Regions from separate parts of the Bacillus sp. JJ1533 genome, predicted to be linked through region 4. Evidence: riboswitches for the same ligand, from Rfam matches in the RefSeq annotation. Region 4 holds a riboswitch; each other region holds the start of a gene.
What was found. A riboswitch is a leader RNA that binds a small molecule or an ion and turns the genes downstream of it on or off. The one in region 4 is predicted to bind S-adenosylmethionine.
Positions count from the first base shown of each region.

Region 1: another riboswitch for S-adenosylmethionine. It lies ahead of metK (methionine adenosyltransferase); the one in region 4 lies ahead of V7138_RS07355 (carboxymuconolactone decarboxylase family protein).
Region 2: another riboswitch for S-adenosylmethionine. It lies ahead of V7138_RS01360 (hypothetical protein); the one in region 4 lies ahead of V7138_RS07355 (carboxymuconolactone decarboxylase family protein).
Region 3: another riboswitch for S-adenosylmethionine. It lies ahead of V7138_RS00035 (PLP-dependent aspartate aminotransferase family protein); the one in region 4 lies ahead of V7138_RS07355 (carboxymuconolactone decarboxylase family protein).

Region 1 is NZ_JBALOV010000006.1:90,469-96,521, reverse strand. It holds gene pckA (phosphoenolpyruvate carboxykinase (ATP)) at 1-1,131, opposite strand, end outside; SAM riboswitch class I at 1,401-1,563, shown strand; gene metK (methionine adenosyltransferase) at 1,839-3,038, shown strand; gene V7138_RS04005 (gamma carbonic anhydrase) at 3,113-3,631, opposite strand; gene V7138_RS04000 (tetraprenyl-beta-curcumene synthase family protein) at 3,758-4,822, shown strand; gene V7138_RS03995 (class I SAM-dependent methyltransferase) at 4,894-5,466, opposite strand; gene V7138_RS03990 (TIGR01212 family radical SAM protein) at 5,463-6,053, opposite strand, start outside.
Region 2 is NZ_JBALOV010000003.1:70,032-76,084, reverse strand. It holds gene V7138_RS01380 (PhzF family phenazine biosynthesis protein) at 366-1,247, shown strand; gene V7138_RS01375 (cysteine hydrolase family protein) at 1,418-1,978, shown strand; gene V7138_RS01370 (GyrI-like domain-containing protein) at 2,329-2,814, shown strand; gene V7138_RS01365 (hypothetical protein) at 2,901-3,521, shown strand; gene V7138_RS01360 (hypothetical protein) at 3,656-3,988, opposite strand; SAM riboswitch class I at 4,087-4,189, opposite strand; gene V7138_RS01355 (nuclear transport factor 2 family protein) at 4,566-5,036, opposite strand; gene V7138_RS01350 (hypothetical protein) at 5,455-6,053, shown strand, end outside.
Region 3 is NZ_JBALOV010000001.1:4,715-10,767, forward strand. It holds gene V7138_RS00025 (thiolase family protein) at 1-731, opposite strand, end outside; gene V7138_RS00030 (acetoacetate--CoA ligase) at 731-2,695, opposite strand; gene V7138_RS00035 (PLP-dependent aspartate aminotransferase family protein) at 2,837-4,636, opposite strand; SAM riboswitch class I at 4,725-4,836, opposite strand; SAM riboswitch class I at 5,094-5,199, opposite strand; gene V7138_RS00040 (aldo/keto reductase) at 5,287-6,053, opposite strand, start outside.
Region 4 is NZ_JBALOV010000013.1:149,657-155,709, reverse strand. It holds gene trmL (tRNA (uridine(34)/cytosine(34)/5-carboxymethylaminomethyluridine(34)-2'-O)-methyltransferase TrmL) at 81-551, shown strand; TPP riboswitch at 674-774, shown strand; gene tenA (thiaminase II) at 866-1,552, shown strand; SAM riboswitch class I at 1,750-1,858, shown strand; gene V7138_RS07355 (carboxymuconolactone decarboxylase family protein) at 1,977-2,630, shown strand; gene V7138_RS07350 (PadR family transcriptional regulator) at 2,827-3,150, shown strand; gene V7138_RS07345 (HAAS domain-containing protein) at 3,155-3,910, shown strand; gene V7138_RS07340 (hypothetical protein) at 4,078-4,575, shown strand; gene ehuB (ectoine/hydroxyectoine ABC transporter substrate-binding protein EhuB) at 4,940-5,839, shown strand; gene V7138_RS07330 (amino acid ABC transporter permease) at 5,852-6,053, shown strand, end outside.

The sequences.
Region 1 (6,053 bases), on a different contig from region 4:
AAGCTTACTCGTATACCCACTTAAGAAATGGTACATCGCTTGTTCTTTTGTTAGCTTGCTAATCGGAGGTAATACACCGAAGGCATCTGCTGTTAGGAATACGATGGTATTCGGGTGACCTGCTATACTCGGTACGATAATATTATCAATATTATCGATTTGGTAGGCAGCTCTTGTATTTTCAGTTAGTGAATTATTATCATAATCTGCAATTCTCGATTCTTCATCTACAATGACATTTTCTAAAACAGAGCCAAAGCGAATCGCGTCAAAAATTTGGGGTTCCTTTTCACGTGAAAGATTGATGCATTTCGCATAGCAGCCACCTTCTATATTAAATACGCCAGAGCTAGACCAACCGTGCTCATCGTCTCCAATTAGACGACGTTTTGGATCGGCAGAAAGAGTCGTTTTTCCTGTTCCAGATAGACCAAAGAAAAGTGCAACATCCCCTTCTTGGCCTACATTTGCAGAGCAGTGCATGGACAGAATATTTTGCTCAGGAAGTACATAGTTCATCACAGAGAAGATTGATTTTTTTATTTCACCAGCATACTCTGTGCCTCCTATTAAAACAGTTCTTTTTTCGAAGGAAATAATAATGAAGGTTTCAGAGTTTGTGCCATCGGTTTCCGGGTCTGCTTTGAAATTTGGTGCACTAATGACTGTGAATTCAGGTTGATGTGTTTTTAAATCTTCTTCGGTTGGCCGAACAAACATTTGCTGCGAAAATAGATTATGCCACGCATATTCGTTGATCACTTGAATTGGCATACGTACTTTTTTATCAGCTCCTGCATACCCATTGAATATAAAAATTTCATCTTTTTCCTTCAAGTATGAAAGTACCTTTGTGTAAAGGTTTTCAAATACAGCTTCAGAAATAGGTTTATTTACCTTACCCCAGTCTATTCGATCCTTCGTAGATGCTTCTTCTACGATGTATTTGTCTTCTGGTGATCTTCCTGTGTATTTCCCGGTAGTTGCACATACAGCCCCAGTCGAAGTAAGGATTCCCTCTTGTCTAGCGAGTACTTTTTCAACTAAAATAGGAACAGATAGGTTATGAAGTGCATTTTTTCCATTCACTAATTCTAATAGCTGCTCATTTGAAACTTCAACTGAATTCATGTAAAACCATCCTTTATTTTTTTTTATATAATCAAATTTTACAATTAGTATAACACATTAATAAAAATAGTCTATACTATTTAACGTATTTTACGTAACATATGTATAAAAAGTGCGTGCATAATCTAAAATAGTTCTTTATAATCCATTTGTTTTTAAAATTTGTCTTTTTCATAAATTAGCGTGATACACTTCAATATCAAATTTTATTGAAATTAGGTTGACATGAAAAGGATGACTGCGTTATGATATTTCATTGAACGGATACTCTCTTATCCCGAGCTGGCGGAGGGACAGGCCCAATGAAACCCGGCAACCATCACTTTTCTTGCATGGCAAATGAATTTTTGTGAAACCTATAAATAATAGGTCTCCTTTTCAAAAAGTGATAAGGTGCTAACCTGAGCAAGGCATGACCTTGATCGATAAGAGTGAAAGGCGAGATAAATGATAATACCTTTCCTCAAATAAGCAGGGAAGGTTTTTTATTTCTGTTATGAGAACCATTCATGTTTTAATCATGTTACTTATAGCGTTTATTTGTGTACATCACAGATAACTACTCAACGTATGCTGTATTATACTAGAAGGTTAATATAGGATAGAAAATCGTGAAGGTAACAATACTAAGGGAATGAGTACCGTATCAATGAATGTCAGAATTTGAAGATTATCAAATTCTGAATCCGAAAAAGGAGGAAGCGTTTGTGACAACTAGACGCCGTTTATTTACTTCTGAGTCTGTTACGGAAGGCCATCCAGATAAAATCTGTGACCAAATTTCAGATTCTATTTTAGATGCCATCTTAGCAAATGATGCAAATGCACGCGTAGCGTGTGAAACTTCTGTTACTACAGGTCTTGTACTTGTTGCGGGAGAAATTACAACCTCTACATATGTAGATATCCCAAAGATTGTCCGTGAAACGATTAAAGAGATTGGTTATACTCGTGCAAAATACGGATTTGACTATGAAACATGTGCAGTTTTAACATCGATCGATGAGCAATCTCCAGATATTGCGATGGGGGTTGACCAAGCGTTAGAAGCTCGTGAAGGTCAAATGACAGACGCACAAATCGAAGCAATTGGTGCAGGGGACCAAGGCTTAATGTTTGGTTATGCTTGTAATGAAACGAAAGAGTTAATGCCTCTTCCAATTTCATTGGCTCACAAGCTGTCACGCCGATTGACGAAGGTTCGTAAAGATGAGATTCTTCCATACTTACGTCCTGATGGAAAAACTCAAGTTACTGTTGAGTACGATGAAAATAATAATCCAGTCAGAATTGACACAATTGTTATTTCAACTCAGCACCATCCGGAAATCTCATTAGAACAAATTCAACGTAATCTAAAAGAACATGTCATCAATCCAGTAGTTCCAAGTGAATTAATTGATGAAAATACAAAATATTTTATTAACCCAACTGGGCGTTTCGTAATTGGCGGTCCACAAGGTGATGCTGGCTTAACTGGCCGTAAAATCATTGTTGATACGTATGGTGGTTATGCACGTCATGGTGGTGGCGCATTCTCAGGTAAGGATCCAACGAAAGTTGACCGTTCTGCTGCATATGCTGCGCGTTATGTTGCGAAAAACCTTGTTGCGGCGGGCTTAGCTGATAAATGTGAAGTGCAGCTTGCGTATGCAATCGGTGTTGCACAACCAGTATCTATTTCTGTTGATACATTTGGAACTGGTACAGTGTCTGAGGATGTACTTGTAGAATTGGTTCGAAACAATTTTGATTTACGTCCTGCTGGTATTATTAATATGCTGGATCTTCGTCGTCCAATCTATAAGCAAACTGCTGCATATGGTCACTTTGGCAGAAACGATCTCGATCTGCCATGGGAGCGTACCGACAAAGCAGAAACACTCAAAGCACAGGCTGTAAAATAAGATAAAAAAGCTCACCGATTTGGTGAGCTTTTTGGTTCTTACTTCATTTTTTAGTGTCGAGTTCAAGGCGCCGTTCACTTTTCTTTTTGTAATTGTTTATAATGCTTACCTTTTTCCACATATTCACGGCGAATTCTCGCCATGTCCTTCTTATCGTCGTCGTTTAGTTCACGAATTACTTTAGCAGGTCTCCCAAAGGCAAGTGTGTTTGGTGGGATTTTTTTACCTTGTGGAACAAGGCTTCCAGCCCCAATAAAGGCACCTTCGCCAATCTCAGCCCCATCCAGAATAATCGAACCCATCCCGATTAGGGCATTTTTACGGATAATTGAGCTATGGAGAATCACCTGATGTCCAATTGTGACATCATCTTCGATTATCAAAGGATTGTTTGGACTTTGATGCAGGGTCGAATTGTCTTGAATGCTTACTCTTTTTCCAATCAAAGTTGGTGCCACATCACCCCGGATAACGGTATTAAACCATATATTTGTTTCTTCCCCAATTTTTACGTCCCCCGTGACAGTTGCGTAATCAGCAATGAATACAGTGTCTGCAATTTCAGGATATTTCCCTTTGTATGGATAAATCATAATAGGTACATCCTTTCTTAATTGTTTGATATTCGATAAAAAATCAATTAAGGTTAGTGTATCAACTTTCATAAGTATCGTAAATTGACATATTATCGATGTTGCTAAAATTTAGAGGTGATATCTATGGTTCCAACACAACCAATTAGTTTAATGAAGAAAGTGTATAGTGAGGTATTTCCAATTGTCCATCGTGAATTAGCGGTTTGGAAAAGGAAAGCGGAGGAGATACCAAATGAAGAGCTTCGCAAGCAGGCCTTGGCAAGTATCGATTCAAAAACCTTTCACTGTGAAGGCGGATCTATCCTTGCTTTACTTTCAGAAGGAAAAATAGAGGAATGTATTCGTTTTATTGTTGCGTATCAAACGATTAGTGACTATCTAGATAATCTCTGTGACCGCAGCACCTCATTAGACCCTGTTGATTTCCGTTCACTTCATGATTCCATGCCGGATGCATTACAGCCAGGGCAGCCAACAAAAAATTATTATCAATACCGCGATGAGCAGGATGATGGTGGCTACTTAGAAAGCCTAGTTAAAACCTGTCAGGATGTTCTTCAAAACATTAAACATTACGATAAAATAGCTGATTATTTACAGGAGCTAGCCAGTTATTATTGTGACCTTCAAATACATAAGCATGTAAAAGTAGAAGAGCGTGTACCGAGGCTCGAGAGCTGGTTTAAAAGCCATCAAGATCATCTTCCAAGTATGGCATGGTATGAATTCTCAGCTTGCTCTGGTTCAACACTGGGCATTTTTTGCTTAGTTGCTTACGCGTTTCATGAGGAATTCAAAGAAGAAATTGCGGTTAAAGTTCGAAATGGTTACTTTCCTTACATACAAGGGCTCCACATCCTTCTCGATTATTTCATTGATCAAGAAGAGGACCGCCAGGGTGGGGATTTAAACTTCTGTTTTTACTATTCACATGAAAACGAGCTAGTCGACCGCCTTAAACATTTTATCAATGAAGCGGATAAGCATACAGCCGGTTTGCCAAATGAAAAATTCCATCGAATGATCAATCGTGGCTTACTTGGTCTCTATTTATCAGATGAAAAGGTTCGAACACAGCGAAGTGTCTTAAAAATTGCAAAAAAAATGATTAGGCTTGGCGGGAAGACGTCCTTTTTCTTTTATGTGAATGGACGGGCTTACCGCAAATTTCAGCATGTATTTGGATAAGAAAAGCTCCAGGCGCCCGCTTATCGGCGCCTGGAGCTAGACATTGAAACAACGTAAAGCATTTTGGTGCTCTATCTTTTTTCGATTGCGATAATAAACGGCGGATTATTCATTTGATTCATAAATCGGTACATTAGTACATGGGCACGATTTTGATCAAGTGTTGAACAATACTCTATCAGACGATCTCGTTCAAGAGCCCCTTCTTGATGACCGTGATAGACAACAAGGACAATAACACCTTCAGGTTTCATAAGAGATAGTAATTGCTCAATCGCTTCAATCGTGGAATCTGGCTTTGTGACAATTTCCTTGTTGCCACCAGGCAGATATCCCAGATTAAAGACGGCACCTGCAATTTTGCCATGGGCTTCTGTTGGGATTGTCGTTAACATTTGATTATGGCTTTCATGAAACAAGCTAACACAATCCAATAACTCTTCATCTTTGAGACGGGAAGTTGTATTTTCAACCGCTTCTTTTTGAATATCAAAGCCGAAAACACGTCCACTTTTACCCACTAAAGAGGCAAGGAACGCAGTGTCGTGGCCATTACCGATCGTTGCATCAACGGCATAATCGCCCTCATTAACAGCATGTTTTAGTAAATTCCGGGCAAATGGAAGAATTCGATCTAGTTTCATACGTTTTCCTCAGCCTTATAATATTTTCCTTGATAGCTATTTCGCCGTTTTAGTTCAGAATCGATTGTATTTAGAACCTCCCATTTATTCACACTCCACATCGGTCCTACCATTAAATCGATTGGTCCATCACCTGTTATGCGGTGAACAATCATTTCAGGGGGTAAAATTTCAAGCTGGTCACAAACTAATTGTACATATTCATCAAAAGATAGGAATTCCAAAAGCCCTTTTTCATATTGCTTTACCATTGGCGTACCTTTTAATAAATGTAGCAAATGAATTTTGATTCCTTGCACATCAAGCTTCGCCACTTCTTTAGCTGTCTCCATCATCATTTCTGGTGTTTCTTGTGGCAGTCCATTAATTATATGGGAACAAATTCGAATATTATGTTTGCGAAGCTTATTAACCCCATCGACATAGCATTTAAAGTCATGAGCACGATTGATAAGCTGAGCTGTTTTTTCATGTACGGTTTGCAAGCCGAGCTCGATCCAAAGATAGGTCCGTTCATTTAGCTCTGCTAAATATTCTACAACATCCTCGGGAAGACAATCAGGTCTTGTTGCAATGGAAATACCGAC
Region 2 (6,053 bases), on a different contig from region 4:
CCGAAGTATTCATCTTTTTTCCTCCTAAACTAAAAAAAGAATAGAGGGCTAATTGTTTGACCCGACGAATTGGGTCAGGCCCCTAGTTAGAAACTTTTTATACATTTTTTACACAAAAATATTGGCAAATATAAGTGTTTGACAGAAAAAGAGTATAATAACTTCAAAAAGGAGTACTGAAATTTGAAATTAAAAATTTTAGATTCAACCATTTCCGTTTAAGATTTCCATCAACAAAAACAATACCATTGTGGCATTGAACGCTATATATTTTTTCTAACACGAACAGATGAGGAAATCGTGTTAGAAAATGAAACTTATTGAATCTAAAAGAATATTCCAGTCAAAGGTAGGCGATAGAAATAATGGGTAAAATTAATTATTCAATTGTAGATGTATTTTCACAAGGAAAATATACAGGGAATCAACTTGCTGTTTTTAAGAATGCTGAGAACCTTTCAGATAAAAAAATGCAACAAATAGCTAAGGAGATAAATTTTTCAGAGACTTCTTTTATTTTATCAGATAGTAAAAAAGATGATGGCTATAATGTTCGTATTTTTACACCTAATGAAGAGGTTCCATTTGCTGGCCACCCGACTTTAGGAACGGCATATATCATTCAAAATGAAGTAATAGGGGAACAGATAGATAAACTAATTTTAAATTTAAAAGCTGGACAGATTCCTGTAACGTTCGATAAACAAGAACAAATACTTTGGATGGAACAAAATAAACCCACATTTGGTCGTATATTAGATACAAATAAGGTTTCTGATGTTTTAAATTTGGATAAAGAGTACATAGATGATAGATATCCTATCCAAGAGGTTTCAACAGGACTTCCCGTAATTATTGTCCCTTTAAAATCTTTAGAAGCAATTAAAAAAGTTAGAATAAATAAAGAAAAATACTTTGAGTTAATTGAGCATACTGATGCAAAAGCAATTTTGGTCTTTTCTCCTGAAACATATAGTATCGATAATAATTTAAACGTTCGAGACTTTGCATATTATTTTGGTATTCCAGAAGATGCAGCTACTGGAAGCTCTAATGGGTGTTTAGCTTCTTACTTAGTGAAATATCGGTATTTTGATAAAAGTGAGATTAATATTCGTGTAGAACAAGGATATGAAATTAAAAGACCATCTTTATTGTTTTTAAAGGCAATTGATAAGAATGGAGAAATAATAGTGAATGTTGGAGGAAAAGTAGAAAAAATTGCTCAGGGCGAATGGTTTCTATAGTAAATATATATTCTTTCTTTTTTATTTAACGAGATCAAGATGTAGGTCGCTCTTTTTCTTGTTATACGAAAGGAGAAGTTTAATTAAACAACAATTTAATAGAATTGTACAAAAGTAAAAAATGGACTTAATCTGTAGTTCATGGAAAATTACATCTAGGGGGAAATCTTATGGAGGACAAGAAAAAAGCGTTAATTATAGTTGATGTACAAAAAGCGTTCGATGATAAAAAGTGGGGAGAGCGAAATAACCCAAACGCAGAAGAAAACATTAGGAAGATACTACACTTGTGGAGAAGCAAAGGTTGGTTAGTAATACATATACAGCATACTTCCGATAATCCTAATTCAATATTTCATCCCGAAAATGATGGGTTCGCTATAAAAGAAATCGTTGAGCCTACTGATAAAGAAGTAATAATAAAAAAGAAAGTAAACAGTAGTTTTATTGGTACAAATTTAGAAGACCATCTTAAAGAAAATGAAGTAAAAACAGTTGTAATAACTGGTTTTACTACACCTCATTGCGTATCAACAACTACCAGGATGAGTGGTAATTTAGGTTTCGATACATATCTAATTTCAGATGCAACAGCAGCCTTCGGTATGAAGGATCAAACCGATACATATTATGATGCAGCAACTATTCATAATATATCTCTTGCTACATTGCACGAAGAATTTGCCACAATACTGACAACAGAACAATTAATAAACAATTTTACAAAATAAGCTTGTTTCATGAACGAGTGGTCTAAAAGAATAAGCTATCATAAAAAGTCGAATCCTTCGCGTAAGAGGAATTCGACTTTTTAGATTCATATTCACTTAGCGTAGAAAATTTTCGAAATGTGACGATTCACTTACATTCAAAATATCGATCAAATTGGTATTCCATAAAAAGTGCCATGGGAACAGTGGGGCGGTTCAAACGATTCACTTAAAATGCTGAACAGTCCCCTCGTTTTTACAATATGTATTAGGTTATTGAAGATGATAAAATAATGAGTAGATGGGCTACATAGTTATTGAAATTGTAAACTAGTAAACTTGCGACACTTTTTTGAGAAGGAGGAAATAAAGTGGGTTATGAAATTGTTACATTACCTGGCTATCGGGCAGTAGGATTAAAGTGGGAAGGGACATTCTCTGAGATTGTCCCTAAATTAAAAAACGTTATTCGGCAAATAGAAGAACGTGCCAATGAGTTAGATGACAAGCTGAACCCCCATGTTCAATTAGGACTCTCTTATCATGTAATTGAAAATGGTTTCGTGCATTATGCAGTATATGAAGTAAGTAACAGTCAGGAAATTCCTGATGGGATGATAGAAATAAAGGTTCCTCAATTGACTTATGTGAAGACAACACATCACAAAGGGGAGGATATACAAAAGACGTATACCGACCTACATGAATGGTTATTTGATAGCGATTATACCGCATTTAGGGAACCAGGTGTAGTTTACTATGATTCATATATGCCAATAAAACATGAACATTATCCAGTGGAACGCGACCCTAGTGATCCGCATTTTGATATTTATATACCGATTGTTAAAAAGTAGAACAGAGAGATGGTTCCAACACTTCACCTTGAAAAATTGCAACAGCCCCTTGTTTTTCCAAGACCTTTTCAGAGGAGAGTGAGATTGTGAAAGACAAAGAGATCATAGACGCCTTTGAACAGTCAGAAATAAATTTACTCGTAGAACTAAGAATGGGAAATGGATTCCATGAAAAGGAGTATGAAAGGTTAGTTAAGGCTCTCACCGTCTGTGCGGATGAATGGGAGAATCGTACAAGTATTCCGGGAGAAGTCGTCCATACTTTAGTTGGACTATACGATGAACTGTACAACTTTTCTTTAATATATGGTGGTGAAGAATCAGTCCGTATTAAGAACGCAGCCGAAAATACCAAAAAGCTGATTCAAAGATGTACGAAAGATAAAGGAGAAATAGAACCCGAAAGAGCCAGAGTGATTGTCAGGTTGATTGAGAAAATCAACGAAAACGGAAATTTTTTTAAAAAACTTCAAACTGGCAAAGGAATGGATGAACAACAATTTGAAAGAATCTACCATGAATTAACACGTATTATTGACGAGATTTATTCGTGGGAGGAAATTCCAAAAGTTTTGGTAAATATTTTGATTGATTTTCGTGAATTAGATTTGTTTGTCGGTCAATATCAAGATGAGTTCAAACAACCTGAAGAGGCAAATAAAATCTATGATGCGTATGAACGTATTTTTAGTTTGATTTTTGGTTGAACCAGTGAGATGAGAAATATAACAATTTGATAGACAAATAGGTACATATGTGACCAGTGACACAAAAGTACTATGATGGGCCTGCCACCAGTGCATTAAAGCATTACTGTGCTTGGGGTTAGGCCATAAATATCCTACTTTTTCATAAATACATATCCTAAATAATTTCCTGAACCTCGTTTGATCTGAAGGCCTTGTTGCTCTAGAACCCTCCATAGTTTTCGATCTAGGGCATACGGATCTCTTTGTTGAAGGGTTTTTATCTCTGTTTCTGTAATTGTAAGTTGGAGAGATTCTTGTGTACATGTAACAGCCAATTCATAGTTTTTGAGCTTCATTACGATCACTTTAAAATCTGGATCCCATTCCTGCAGCTCTTGCTCAATGCAAGTCGCAACCTGAATCAAAAATTTTTCTCCCACCGTATTTTTTGACATCATTTCTCTTATAAATCCCGAAGTATTCATCTTTTTTCCTCCTAAACTTTAAATCAATAAAGTACAAGAATGAAAGCAATGAAAAAGGCTCTTCATTGCGTATGAACGCAACAAAGAGCCTAAGCCGATCGTCATCATTCAAAGCATTGCTTTGCTGGTTGGAGCACCTTACCTATTGGCAGGTTGCTGTGAAGTCATTGAGCCAGGACTCTCGTTCACTCTTGATAACCTTATTGAACTATATATATTATACCTACACCAAGTAGGTACCAAAAACTCTTTTGTTTGCATTTCCCATGTATAATCGATAGCACCACCATTCTCGTCACCCTTATAACTCAGTGCCTTGAACGTATGCTTCATCTGACTTGGATCAAAGAATCCACTAAATAGGGAAGTTAGTTGGTCTTTACCTTCCTTGCGGAATCCAAAAGTAAAATCCTCGAAAACACCATCATCCGTAAACATATTTAAAGCTTTTTCTTGTCCTTCATAGGTGAAATTATTTAAAAGTTGTTCTGCAAATTGTATATTCATACTAAATCTCCTCTCAATACTTGTATAAGATGATATTTTGGCTCTTGCACACGTTTAAAAAATAAATAGCTTAGCTTGCTTTTCGTTTAAATAAAGCTTTGAATAATCGAGTGATTTTATTTTCTTTAGCCTGAATTGGTTGAGTATTCTCCTTTAATTTAAGAATTTCGCTAGCAGCGTCATAGTAGTCGATAAGACTCGTAATCTTTCCATCCTTCAAGGTGATTACCATAGTTCCACGAAGGTTTACTAGTTGGCCGTTTGTTGGAACCCCCATAAATTCCTTCGTTTGCATTTCCCATGTGTACTCGATCGCACCACCATTCTCGTTACCTTTGTAACTAAGGGCATTAAACGTATGTTTCATTTGGTCAGGGTCAAAGAATCCACGGAAAAGGGAGGTTAGTTGCTCCTTACCCTCCATGCGAAATCCAATCGTGAAGTCCTCAAATACACCATCATCTGCAAACATCGCCAAGGCCTTATCCTGCCCATCATAATTAAAATGGTCCAAAAGTGTTTTTGCAAATTGCATATTCATGTTAAATTCTCCTCTCATTTTTTAATAAAATTGGTTTGCAATTGCTTTGTGACTTTATAGTAACAGGAGGAAAAAAACGAATGTACCAATAGAAATGGAGAAATGTCGTTTATCCAACATTTCAATAAAATTGTCTGAAAAATAGGAGTGAGCTTACACCATTACAATGGATTCTAACATTTTGGAATATATGAACAGTTGATGGTGCCTGTTCTCTTTACGGATAAACGTTTCCGCATGGGGGTCATGCACCTTTTTTATAGACCTAGGCGTAAAGAGGTTAATTATCGAACTGATATGGTATAATTTACCTAAATAAAAAGCACAAAAAACCGAGTCTATATATAAACTTACTCATGCAAAATGCTATTTAAAAATGCAAAAGTGGATGATTATAAGTTAAAGGGAGCTAACGAAAATGAGTGTGTATTTTCAAAACAAACGTTTTTCAGAAGTAGCCTATGGAAAGGAAATCGAATTAGAAAGAGACGTTGTCCAAAATGCTGAACTGTTTTTTGGTCAACGTTCTATTTATATTGATGCTAAAAAGAAAATTGAAGGAAAATCACTGGGTGGGAGCATACCAGACGGTTTCTTATTCGATTTGTCTGATTTAAACAATCCTGTTTTTTATCTCGTTGAAGCGGAGTTAAGTCAACATAGTTTTTATGGTCATATCTTTCCACAAATTACAAAGTTCTTTGCTTTTTTTAATAATCGTAAAAGCCAGGATGAATTAATAAACAAGCTTTATTCCCTTGTACAGGAGGATAAAGAAATCACTGAAAAGTTCCGGAGTCTACTAGGGAGGCAAGAACTTTATAAATTCATGAAGGACACTGTGGAAACCAGCCGAAACATATTGATTATTATTGATGGGGAGAAAAAAGAGTTACCGGACATCATGGAGACCTATGGTGAATGGGGGAATACGGTGAAACTATTAATACTAAAAAAATATAGTGACGGCAAGGATATTATTTTTACACTTGATCCTGATTTCGAAAATGTTGAGTA
Region 3 (6,053 bases), on a different contig from region 4:
TTTTCTCCTGCACCCATTAAATAAACAGGCGGATGTCCTCCCTTTGATGCATTTTTAACGGAGGTAACAACAACTGCTGCGCCACCTGCTACTGGCATTACAATTTCAAATAGATGTAAGGGATCCACAACTAACGGTGAATTCAGCACATCCTCAACTGATGCAGGTTTTCCGTAAAAAATGGCTTCTGGATTTAGTTGTGCATTCTTTCGTGCCCAGTGGGCGATAAGTGCAAACTCTTCCTGAGTCGATCCATACTGCTCCATGTGTCGACGTTTTAATAGCGCATAGGAGGTGTTCGCTCCTGAAGCACCAAATGGTACATCAAATTCTCGAATCGGGTTTCTGTTTGGTGAACGTAAGGTTTTACCTTTTTCATTAATGTTTGCAAGCACACAAACGACCGTCTCACACATTCCCGCTTCAATCGCAGCTGCCGCCCTCCAAATCATCCCAGCGCCAGTCGCACCTCCAAGATCAACTACATTTGACATAGTCGGCTGGAGGCCGAGATATTCTGAGACTGTAGCTGGCACATGCTGCGGGGTCTCACCAACTTGAGGTCCAATTAACAGACCATCTATCTCGTCTTTTTCAATTCCTGCATCTTGAACGGCTTGCACAACAGACTCTGCAATCAGTCCGAGAGTTGTAGTACCCTCGGAATAACGAACTGGGGTCAGTTCACCAATTCCGATAATTGCAGCTTTTGGAACTCGTTTTCTACCCATTATAAGAAACTCCTTTCAGACAAGCTGCTATATTCTTCTAGGCATTCTGGATTGATAAGGGATCCCTTGTTCTTTACCGGTTGACCAACCGCACTTGAACGGGCTGCACCTTCAACCTTCTTGCCGTTAATTGTATAAGGAATTTCTTTCACACTGTAAATACGTTTAGGCACATGACGCGGTGAAGCTTTTTTCCTAACTTCCTTCCGAATCTGGTCCACTAATGAATGGTCAAGTTCCCCATCCTTAACAACGACACATAGAACGATCTCTTCATCATTATCGATTGGCAAACCGAAAACGATTGAGTCTTGTACCTGCGGAAGTTGCTCAACAACACGATAGATCTCTGCAGTGCCAATACGAACTCCACCTGGATTAAGAGTAGTATCAGCCCTTCCGTAAATGACCATCGTTTGTTCTACTGTCTGTTCAGCAAAGTCACCGTGAGTCCAAATTCCAGGACGTTCCGCAAAATATGCGGAAAAGTATCGCTTATCCCCGTCCTCTCCCCAGAAAGTAAGGGGCATACTTGGGAATGGTTTCGTACAGACTAACTCCCCTTTTTCATGAAGAACAGATACTCCACGATCATCGAGTACATCGACTGCCATCCCAAGTGCTTTACAGGTAATTTCCCCTCTCCTTACCGGATGTACGGGTGAACCCATTACAAAACAACCAATAATTTCGGTACCACCGGAAATAGATGCAAGCATCATATCCTGCTTGATATTCTCATATATCCAGTCATATTGTTCTGCCGATAAAGGTGCTCCGCATGAAAGGACGCTCTTCAAACGGAACAAATCATGCTTATGCCCGATCTGATATCCTGCCTTTGCTAAGGTATCTAAATACTTTGGACTTGTTCCGAAATGCGTCATACCAATTTCTTCAGCAATCTCCCAAAGAATCCCCATATTCGCCTTAGGTATTGGTGACCCATCATAGAGCAAAATCGCAGCACCACTTGCTAATCCAGAAATAAGCCACGGGTACATCATCCAAGCAGTATTTGTGTACCAAGACATCACATCTCCAGCTTTCACGTCACAATGCAGCTGGTGTTCCTTTAAATGCTGAATTAATGTACCACCGACAGAGTGAACAATCGCCTTCGGTAATCCAGTTGTTCCTGACGTATAAAGTATGTATAGGGGATGATTAAATGGAACTGGTGTAAACTCCAGTTTAGAAGAATCATTTTGACACAGTTCCTGCCAACTCATCACCTTCGTTGCTGGATGTATAGATAAACTTTTTGGTTCTGATAAAGTCACTATAGCGGATACATCTTCAAGCACCTTGCTTACGGCCGAGATGTTTTCACGGATATCAAAAAATTTGCCATTATATTGGTATTCCAGAGTTGCTATCAATACTTTTGGTCGTACTTGACCGATTCGATCAAGAATCCCTTTTGAACCAAAGTCTGGGGAGCAAGATGTCCAAACAGCTCCTAACGAGGTGGTTGCTAATAAAGCCACCAATCCTTCAATCCCATTAGTTACGACCCCAGCAACGCGATCCCCTGCCGTTACTCCTAAACTCTTCAACCCGTGTTGGGCCTGTGCCACCATATTGCGTAGCTCTCCCATTAAAATCGTACGAGAAACGCCGTTTTCATCTGCTACAAAAACAGCTGTCTCCCATTCATCACCACGTAACAAATTTTCGGCAAAATTCAATCTGGCATCTGGGAACCATTGGGTACCAAGCATTCCCCCATCGCTCGGGGGAACCATGACCCTTTCACCCTTTTCCCCAATAACACCAGCAAAATCCCATACTGCTGACCAGAATTTTTCAGGCTGGGCGACTGACCATCGATGCAGACGTTCATAGGGCAGGAGCGGAAAACCGACCTGTTGTGAGAACTTAGTCAAATTAGACTCCGAGATCCAAGTTTCATTCGGCTCCCAAAGAATCTTGGATTCTAGTAAACTTTGTTGTATTGTCATTACCTTTTCCTCCCTCAAACTAAGAGAAGCATCATTCGCAGTACGCACCCATCCCTTAGTTATTTATTGTAAAATCAGTCATCAGCTAATTTTGTTAGATTCCTAGTTAAATTCCGTCCTTTATCTGATTCCTTACCTGTATTAAATTTCACAGGCATAAGTAACAATGGAACCTCTGAGACGCTGTGCTTCCTTATACGTACATCTGTTTTGAACGACCTCAAGACCTGCTTCTTTCGCAACCTCAACTGCCCTTGGAGAAATAACACCTTCTTGTAACCAGAAAACTTTGGGCTGTATTTTTGCTGCTTCTGCCGCTACACCAATCGCTGCTTCAGGGCTGCGGAATACTTGAACAATATCTATTTCAAACGGAATAGATGCTAAGTCTGGATAAGCCTGTTCACCAAGTACTTCTGTTTCTCTTGGGTTAACCGGGACAATTTTATAGCCGAGTCGCTGCATTTTACGTGCAAGTCTGTAGCTTGGTCGCGCTGGATTACCGCTAAGTCCCACAACCGCAATTCGTTTTGGTCGCTGAACTTCCTTGCCGTCAACGATTTCACGAATAAATGTAGATTGAAGTGCCCAACGTATAACTCCCTCATCGTTAACCGCTGTTTCACCTTTTTGTTCACCCTTTGATGAAATGCCCGTCGCTTCATAGAATGCCTGGTCTAAATCATTTACTAAATCACGGTATGATTCAATTCCAACTGAAAGACGGATTAACTCTTCACTTACTCCTGTTTTTACTAACTCTTCCGCACTTAACTGCTGATGGGTTGTTGATGCAGGGTGTATAATAAGTGACTTAGCGTCTCCTACGTTCGCTACATGTGACCATAGCGCAATATTATTAATCACTTTTTTACCAGTTTCTCTACCACCCTTAATGCCAAAGTTTACGATCGAACCATATCCAGAACGTAAATATTTAGTTGCTAGTTCATGTGCTGGATGTTCTTCAAGGCCAGGGTATGAAACCCATTCAACTGCAGGATGGTCTTTTAAGAATTTGGCTACTTTCAGTGCATTTTCATTGTGCTTTTCAATTCGTAGGTGTAATGTCTCAAGGCCCTGTATCAATAGGAATGCACTATGTGGGCTTAAAGAAGAACCAAAATCTCTTAAAAGTTGAACTCTAAGCTTCGTACTGAACGCCAAAGTTCCAAATTCATTTGCGTATATTATTCCGTTATAACTTTGATCTGGCTCTGTAAAACCTGGGAACTTTTCACTGTTCCAATTGAAACGTCCTCCATCAACGACTAACCCACCAATTGTCGTTCCATGTCCGCCTATCCACTTTGTTGCTGAGTGAACCACGATATCAGCACCGTATTGGATTGGTTTACAAACATATGGAGATGCAAATGTATTATCAATAATGAGCGGTACTCCATTTTCATGTGCAATCGCTGATACTGCTTCAATATCTAATACATGCAAGCTTGGGTTTCCAATCGTTTCAGCAAATACAGCCTTTGTTTTCGGCGTGATTGCTTTTCTAAAATTTTCAGGATCTGTTGGGTCAACGAAATGCGTCTTAATTCCATATTTAGGAAGTGTAACAGCGAATAGGTTATAAGTTCCGCCATATAAATTAGAAGCTGCTACAATTTCATCTCCTGCTTCCGCCACGTTCATAATGGAAAGAGCAATCGCCGCCATCCCTGATGACGTTGCTACAGCTGCGACACCATCCTCCAATAATGCAATTCGTTTTTCAAGTACATCAACAGTTGGATTACCGATTCGAGAATAAATATTACCTGACTCATCAAGGCTAAATAGACTTTGAGCATGGTCAGTGTTATGGAATACAAATGAACTAGTTTGATAAATCGGCACTGCACGGGAACCCGTTGTCGGATCTGGGGATTGCCCTCCATGTAAAAGTATTGTCTCATCATCATAAGTTTCATATTGTTTTGTCATAATGTTCCCTCCAAATTTTTAAAAGTTTACTAGGATTTGATGCTCGCTATTATAAAAAAACCCCCTCAACATAAGAAGAGGGGGCCTCATCTTATCTTTCAGGTGCATTTGCACCCGCAGGAATTAGCACCTTTTCAAGCTTTCACTTGAAGGTTGCCGGACTTCTTCGGGCCTGTTCCCTCAGTCTCTCTGGATAAGAAATCTTTATTAAATTGACGCACTAATACGTTAATTCTTGAATTATATAAAGTATTATAGAATAGTTTATTTTTTCAGTCAATGTATTATTCGAAAAATATTTTTATTTATAAAATTAACACTTCCCTGAACTTATTTAATACTAGGAAAAGTGGTACCCTTGGTCACCTTTCTCTTAAATAAAACAACAAACCCCTTCTGTAAAAAAACAGAAGGGGTACAAGGAATATCCATAAATACATATTCGAATTCGTCCACCTTCTCATCTTCGGAATAAAAAACATCCTCTGAACTTGGCACCGGGCTTACATATGCTGGTTGCCGAGGCTTCGCAGGGTCAGTCCCTCCACCTCTCTTGATAAGAAGAATTTCATTATTAAAGTTTATAATAAGAATGTTAAACATTTTTGATAATTTAGTCAATAGCATTCGGATCCGTTCGTCAAAAAAATTTAATAAGCGCCTCTAATAACATCCTTCACACGCTCATGGTAAAAGTGTTGAATCCTTTCTTTTTCTTCATTTGAAAAAGTTTTTTCCTCTAATGCGGTTAAATTATCTTGAACTTGTTTGACGTTTTTGAATCCAGGAATAATACATGTTATTTCTTCGTGGTCTAAAATCCAACGAAGGGCTGCACTCGCCATTGAGCTTCGGCCTTCTGCAATCCATGTTAACTGGTCAGCAAGTTCCACACCTTTTTTAAAACCGAGACCGGCAAATGTTTCACCCACATTGAATGATTCACCATTTTCGTTATAGCGACGGTGATCATCTTCTTCAAAAACATGATTCGCTGTAAATTTTCCAGTTAGCAATCCGCTTGCTAGTGGCAATCTAACGAGTAAGCCGACACCTTTTTTGTAGGCTTCTGGAATTAAAGCTTCCAATGGTTTTTGACGGAATATATTAAAAATAATCTGCAAGCTCTTCACGTTAGGATTTCCCAAGCAAATTAGCCCTTCCTCTACAGTTTCGACACTTACACCATAATTGCGGATTTTCCCTTCACTTTGCAAGCGGTCAAGTACTTCAAACACGCTACCATCCCTTAATATCTCTGTCGCCGGACAATGAATTTGATACAAGTCAATAGCCTCTCGATTCAGTCTGCGAAGGCTGTCTTCACAGTAACGGCTTACTTGTTCATAGCTATAATTTTTCGGATCAAAAATATCACCCTGTCGACAGAACTTTGTCGCAATATGTATACTGTCTT
Region 4 (6,053 bases):
GTTAATTGTCCATGGTTTAACGGCATTTATCAAAGGTATGTTATAATTTGGAGGGTAAAATACAATGAGGAGTGACCATCTTGGCAATACATGTTGTACTCTATCAACCAGATATTCCGGCTAATACTGGAAACATTGCACTCACATGTGCTGCAACGGATACAGCCTTGCATTTAATTCGACCACTTGGCTTTTCAACTGATGAAAAAATGATCAAACGAGCGGGTTTCGATTTCTGGGATTCTGTAAATATAACGTATTATGACTCATTAGACGACTTTTTTTCGAAAAATCAAGGTGAGTTTTACTATATAGAGACATTTGGTAAAAAAACACATTCCGGCTTTGATTTCAGTGATGTTTCAAAGGAACATTATTTTATGTTTGGAAAAGAAACAACGGGTTTACCAAAAGATTTACTAGAAAAACACAAAAATCACTTTTTGAGAATCCCAATGAGTCAACATGTTCGTTCACTCAACCTTTCGAATACAGCAGCCATATTAGTGTACGAGGCATTAAGACAGCAAGGGTATCCGAATCTAACATAAAAAAATCTTCCTTCTTGGAAGATTTTTTGCTTGTTTGCACATAGAATAGCTGAAAATCTTCCGAACATTTGCTTATTTTCACCGGCTATGTTTAACTAATATATAGTAACTTAATAATCTAGCAATTCGACTAGGGGAGCATGTATTTGCTGAGAGATAGAAATATCGACCCTTTGAACCTGATCTGGGTAACACTAGCGTAGGGAAGTGGAGTTGGAATTTTTTCGTGAAAACGATTATTTACCGAACCCATCTCTATTCACTAGTGGTGGGTCTTCTTTTTTCTCCCCAATGTCAACAACAAGGAAGGGGAAATGAGAGTGAGCAGTCAATTTACAGATCGTTTATGGAATCGAGTTGAGCCGATTTGGAATTCGTATTTGGAGCATCCCTTTGTGAAAGGAATCGGCGAAGGTTGGTTGGAGAAGGAAAAATTTAAGCATTATATGAAGCAGGATTACGTGTACCTGATTGAGTATTCCCGTCTATTTGCGTTAGGTAGCGCAAAGTCACCGGATTTAAAAACGATGTCTATTTTTGCAAATCTTTTACATGGCACACTTGAGATCGAAATGGATCTTCACCGCCAATATGCAGCAAAATTTGAAATATCTCCTGAGGAGCTTGAGGCAACTAAGCCCGCATCAACTACTACTTCATACACAAGTTACATGTTGAATGTGGCCCAACTTGGTGGTGTTGAAAATGTTGTCGCAGCTGTCCTTGCCTGTGCCTGGAGCTATAACTTCATTGGAAAAGAACTGGCAAAATGGCCAGGAGCTACCAACCATGAATTTTATGGAGAGTGGGTCAAAATGTATTCGTCCAATGAATTTACTGCGTTGGCAGAAGATTGTAAGACTCTCATCAATCAAATCACAACTGGAAAACCAGAACGAGATTTAGCAGCGTTAGAAGAAATAGTCGTCAAAACAAGCTTGTTCGAGTACATGTTTTGGGATATGGCGGAAAATCAAGAGGAGTGGCCATTGAACCAATAAATGAGATTGGACAAAAGGATAGCCAATATTGACCCAAGCTGGGTACCAGAGCAGTTTACCATGTTTACGTTATGGATAGGTGGTTTGTAATTCCTTTCAGGATATAGATACGGTTTTCAAAATAATCCAATATTTCAGTTGACAATCCCTTCTTCATTCATGTAAGGTAATTAATAATACCAAATTAAATACATTTTCTCTTATCAAGAGTCGGGGGAGGAACCTGGTCCGTTGATCCCGCAGCAACCGTTATGATAGATGTAACAAGGTGCTAATTCCAGCAAGCATGCGCTTGAAAGATGAGTGTGGATATACATAATGCCTCTTCCTCATCGGAAGGGGTTTTTTGAATTTATAACATAGGTGAAATTCATGCGAAAATGATATTCAATTTGGTGAAAAATTTAAAGGGAGAGATTTACAAATGACAAGTTTATACAGAAAAGAATATTTCGGTAGACTTCCAGAATTGAAACAGTATGCGCCAGAAATCTTTCAATCTTTCATTAAATTTGATAGTCAAGCATTAGCCGCAGGAAGACTTTCCGTAAAGCAAAAGGAACTAATTGCCGTGGCTGTTGCACATATCACGGGTTGCCCATATTGCATAGATTTACATGTTGGAAATGCGAAAAAGAATGACTCAACGAAAGAAGAAGTAGCAGAAGCAATTTTTGTTGCGACAGCATTAAAGGCAGGTTCTTCTTTAGCGCATGGAGTAAATGCACTCAATGCATATGATGGAAATGGTGATGAAGAACTGTATAAGGCATCCTATTTTGCAAGACTGAAAGAATTTGCAGATTTGAATGGCGAGGCATTTAAAGCATTTATAGATTTTGACAGTAAGTCGATCAAAGCGAAAAACTTATCTGAAAAGGACAAAGAGTTGATTGCTGTTGCATGCGCACATACAACAGGTTGCCCGTATTGCATCGACCTTCATACGAAGAATGCAAAAAAAGCAGGAGCTGATTTAGAAGAACTCTCAGAAGCTATTTTCGTAGCTGTTGCCTTAAAAGCAGGAGCTGCATTGGCACATAGTGTGAATGCCCTTAACGCTTACGATGAGAAGTAACTGGAACGTTTAATGTGTCTATTTTAAAAAATCTATTGACAAAAAAATGAAATAATTTTACACTAAAAACAACTACTTTGTTTAACAAGATAGTTGTTTTTTTAAATCCACTATCTTGTTTTACCAACTACCTGAGATTAACTTTATTTTTTGTCTACTACCTTGTATAACATACTAGGGGAGGGAGTATGATGAAATGTCAATAAGGAGCCAGTTGTTAAAGGGAATCTTGGATGGATGTGTGTTGGCTGTAATCGAAAAAGAGCCTATCTACGGCTACGAACTTTCGCAAAAACTGCTGAATATTGGCTTAGCAGATGTAAGTGAAGGAACCATTTATCCGATTTTATTAAGACTCCAGAAAAATGGGCTCATTCTGGGAGAAATGAGACCATCAGAATCAGGTCCAAATCGGAAGTATTATTTTTTGACTGAAAAAGGTCAAGAGGCATTAGAAATCATTTCCGAAGAATGGGAGCAAATTTCAATACCGGTAAACAAATTACTGAAAGGAAGGTAAGGCTATGCTATCAAGCAAAAGTGAAGCATTTATCGACAATCTCAGAATGTACTTAATGATGTCAGGAAAAAATGATCAGGAAATTGAGGAATTAACAGAAGAATTGAAGGATCATCTCATCGTAGTAGAGAAAAGCGGGAGAAGCATAGATGATATTATTGATCAAACACCAGAAGAATATATGGCATCTTTGAAACAGGAAATGAAGACAGATTATAAACAACTTGTAAAATTCCTTCCACTCTTTTTTCTTGGGGCAATTGCCTATTTCCTCATAGGACCCGCCATAAGAGGAGAATTTGAATTAAATATTATTCAAGTCTTGGGGATGCCTATTTTAGCTGTGTTAATGCTTGGGGTTTACGTCTATTTTTTACAGAATGCGGGTCGGAAGCAATATTCAAAGAAGAAGTTTTTTCTTGGTGGAGTAATAGCCAGTATGATTGTAACAACCTTAGCGATTCTTATAATTGCTGTGAGTGCCATATTTGTTAAGCCTTTTTATGTAGGAGGACCAACTGCAGAGGTAGTTGTGATTGTGATTTGCACTAGTATTTTTATTGGAACGGCGATTTGGAGCAAAATGTGGTTTCCGATTTGGATACCAGCATTCCTGATTATCCCTGATGTTTTTGCCAGATTTACAGAGTGGAGTGTTGAACGAATACTGATGATTAGTATGGCATCTTTTGTGTTGATGTTTGTGGTAATTATTATGAATATCTTGGTAACAGAAAAAAGGAAGAAAAAGTTGGTTTGATACCTATTTTCATAAAAGTAGTCGCACTGGTTTACAGCACCTCATCATGGGGTGCTTTTTTTTCTAAATCTAAGTTAAATTATTATTTTGGTAATTTAATGGATATGTAGAAAATAAGATGGTATAACAGCGCCTTGCCTGAATATTCGATTAAATGAGGTGAAAAGTTGGATTTTAACAATTTTAAATCGATCAAAGAATACGGGTTTGAAGGGTATCTTTCAGTTAGTCAATTGATCAACGATCATTCGATTATTCCCCATAATAGAGGGGTTTATATGGTTCTTTACACGCCTGATTGTTGTCCGGAATTTGTAACAAAGGGGTCAGGTGGCTTTTTCAAAGGGAAGGACCCTAACGTGCCGATTGAAGAGTTGAGAGATAATTGGGTTTCTGATACGAAGGTAATCTATATTGGCAAAGCCGGTGGTGGAAAAAGTACTGCAACACTGAATTCAAGAATCAAACAATTCGTGAAGTTTGGTACTGGTAAAAATGTTGCTCACTCTGGTGGAAGGCATGTTTGGCAAATTGAAAATAACCATGACTTGATCATTTGTTGGAAGGAACTACCCGTTGATGAACCGAATGATGTAAAAAGAAACCTCATTCGAGGCTTTAAGAAAAAGTATAAAAAGCGACCTTATGGAAATGTAGTTGATTGAATTTACAATAGTATAACATAACCCAATAAAAGGGAGGATTGAAATCCTCTCTTTTTTATTTTGGAAAAGTTACAACTTACCACTTAAATGGAAAGACGCACGAGCGTTCGGGAAGTTCCGGTGATTGCGAGCGATTGGGAGCATACATAAATCTAAACGAGGATGTTTACATATCCTCCTACTCAACAAACGACAACATGTTTAATCCCTAAATATCCTGAAATATCCAAAAATATAAGATTTGAGTAAATAGTCAAAAAAGATATACAATTTTTTAAGACGTCTGGTTTTGATTGTAAATTTGAATAAAAGGCATTGCCATTAAATATTTGACCGGTTTGAAAATTTTAGGGGGATTAGTTTCATGAAAAAACAATTATCGATTTTATTTTTGGTACTTATAATGGGTCTCATGACAGCCTGTGGTTCAGGTGAGACAACGGGTGGCTCGATTAAGGGCGCTGCAACTGGTGGATCCAGCCTAGATGAGTTGAAAGAAAAAGGAACCGTTACAATTGGTTTTGCGAACGAAGCACCTTATGCCTATCAAGATCCCAAAACAGGTGAATTAAAAGGGGCAGCCGTTGAGATTGCAACAAAGGTTTTTCACAATATGGGAATTGAAAATGTAGAAGGGCAAATTGCGGAGTGGAACCAACTCATTCCAGGTGTAAAAGCGGGAAAATTTGATGTGATTACAGCAGGAATGGCGATTTTACCAGAACGGGCTGAACAGGTGGCCTTTGGTGAACCAGAAATTCAATATGGTGAAGGCTTAATTGTTGAAAAAGGAAACCCATTAGACCTTCATAGTTATAAAGATATTGCGAACAATCCTGATGTAACCGTTGCTGTAATGTCTGGTGCTACAGAAATTGAATTCTTAAAAGAGATGGGTGTTAGTGAAAATCAAATCCTTGAAGTTGCTGACATTCCAGCTACATTCTCAGCCGTCCAATCAGGTCGAGCTCAAGCGACAACAGGGACAGAAATGACAGTAAAAATGGCCCTGCAATCTTCTGATCAAAACGCACTAGAATTTGTTGAGGATTTTGAGCAACCAGATATCAAAGGTGTACCTAGCTATGGTGCAGCTGCATTTTCAAAAAGTAACGATGAATTAAGGGAAGCTTATAATGAAGAACTTCAGAAGCTAAAAGAAAATGGAGAGATTCTTGATCTCATTACCCCATCTGGTTTTGGTGAAGGGAACCTTGTTCCAGATGATTTAACAACGGAACAAGTGATTGATAGTTTAAAATAACACGGGGAAAAGATGGATTGGTCTCCCATTAAGGGAGATCTTTTTTTCATAAAAAATGAGGTGAGACCAATTAGTCATATAGGAGAAATCTTTACAATATTACTTCAAGGCCTTAATATAACGATTCTTATTTTAGTTACATCTGCATTTTTCTCTTTTTTAATCGCATTTTTAGCCGGATTTGGCCGTTTGTCGAGGAATATCTTGATTCGAA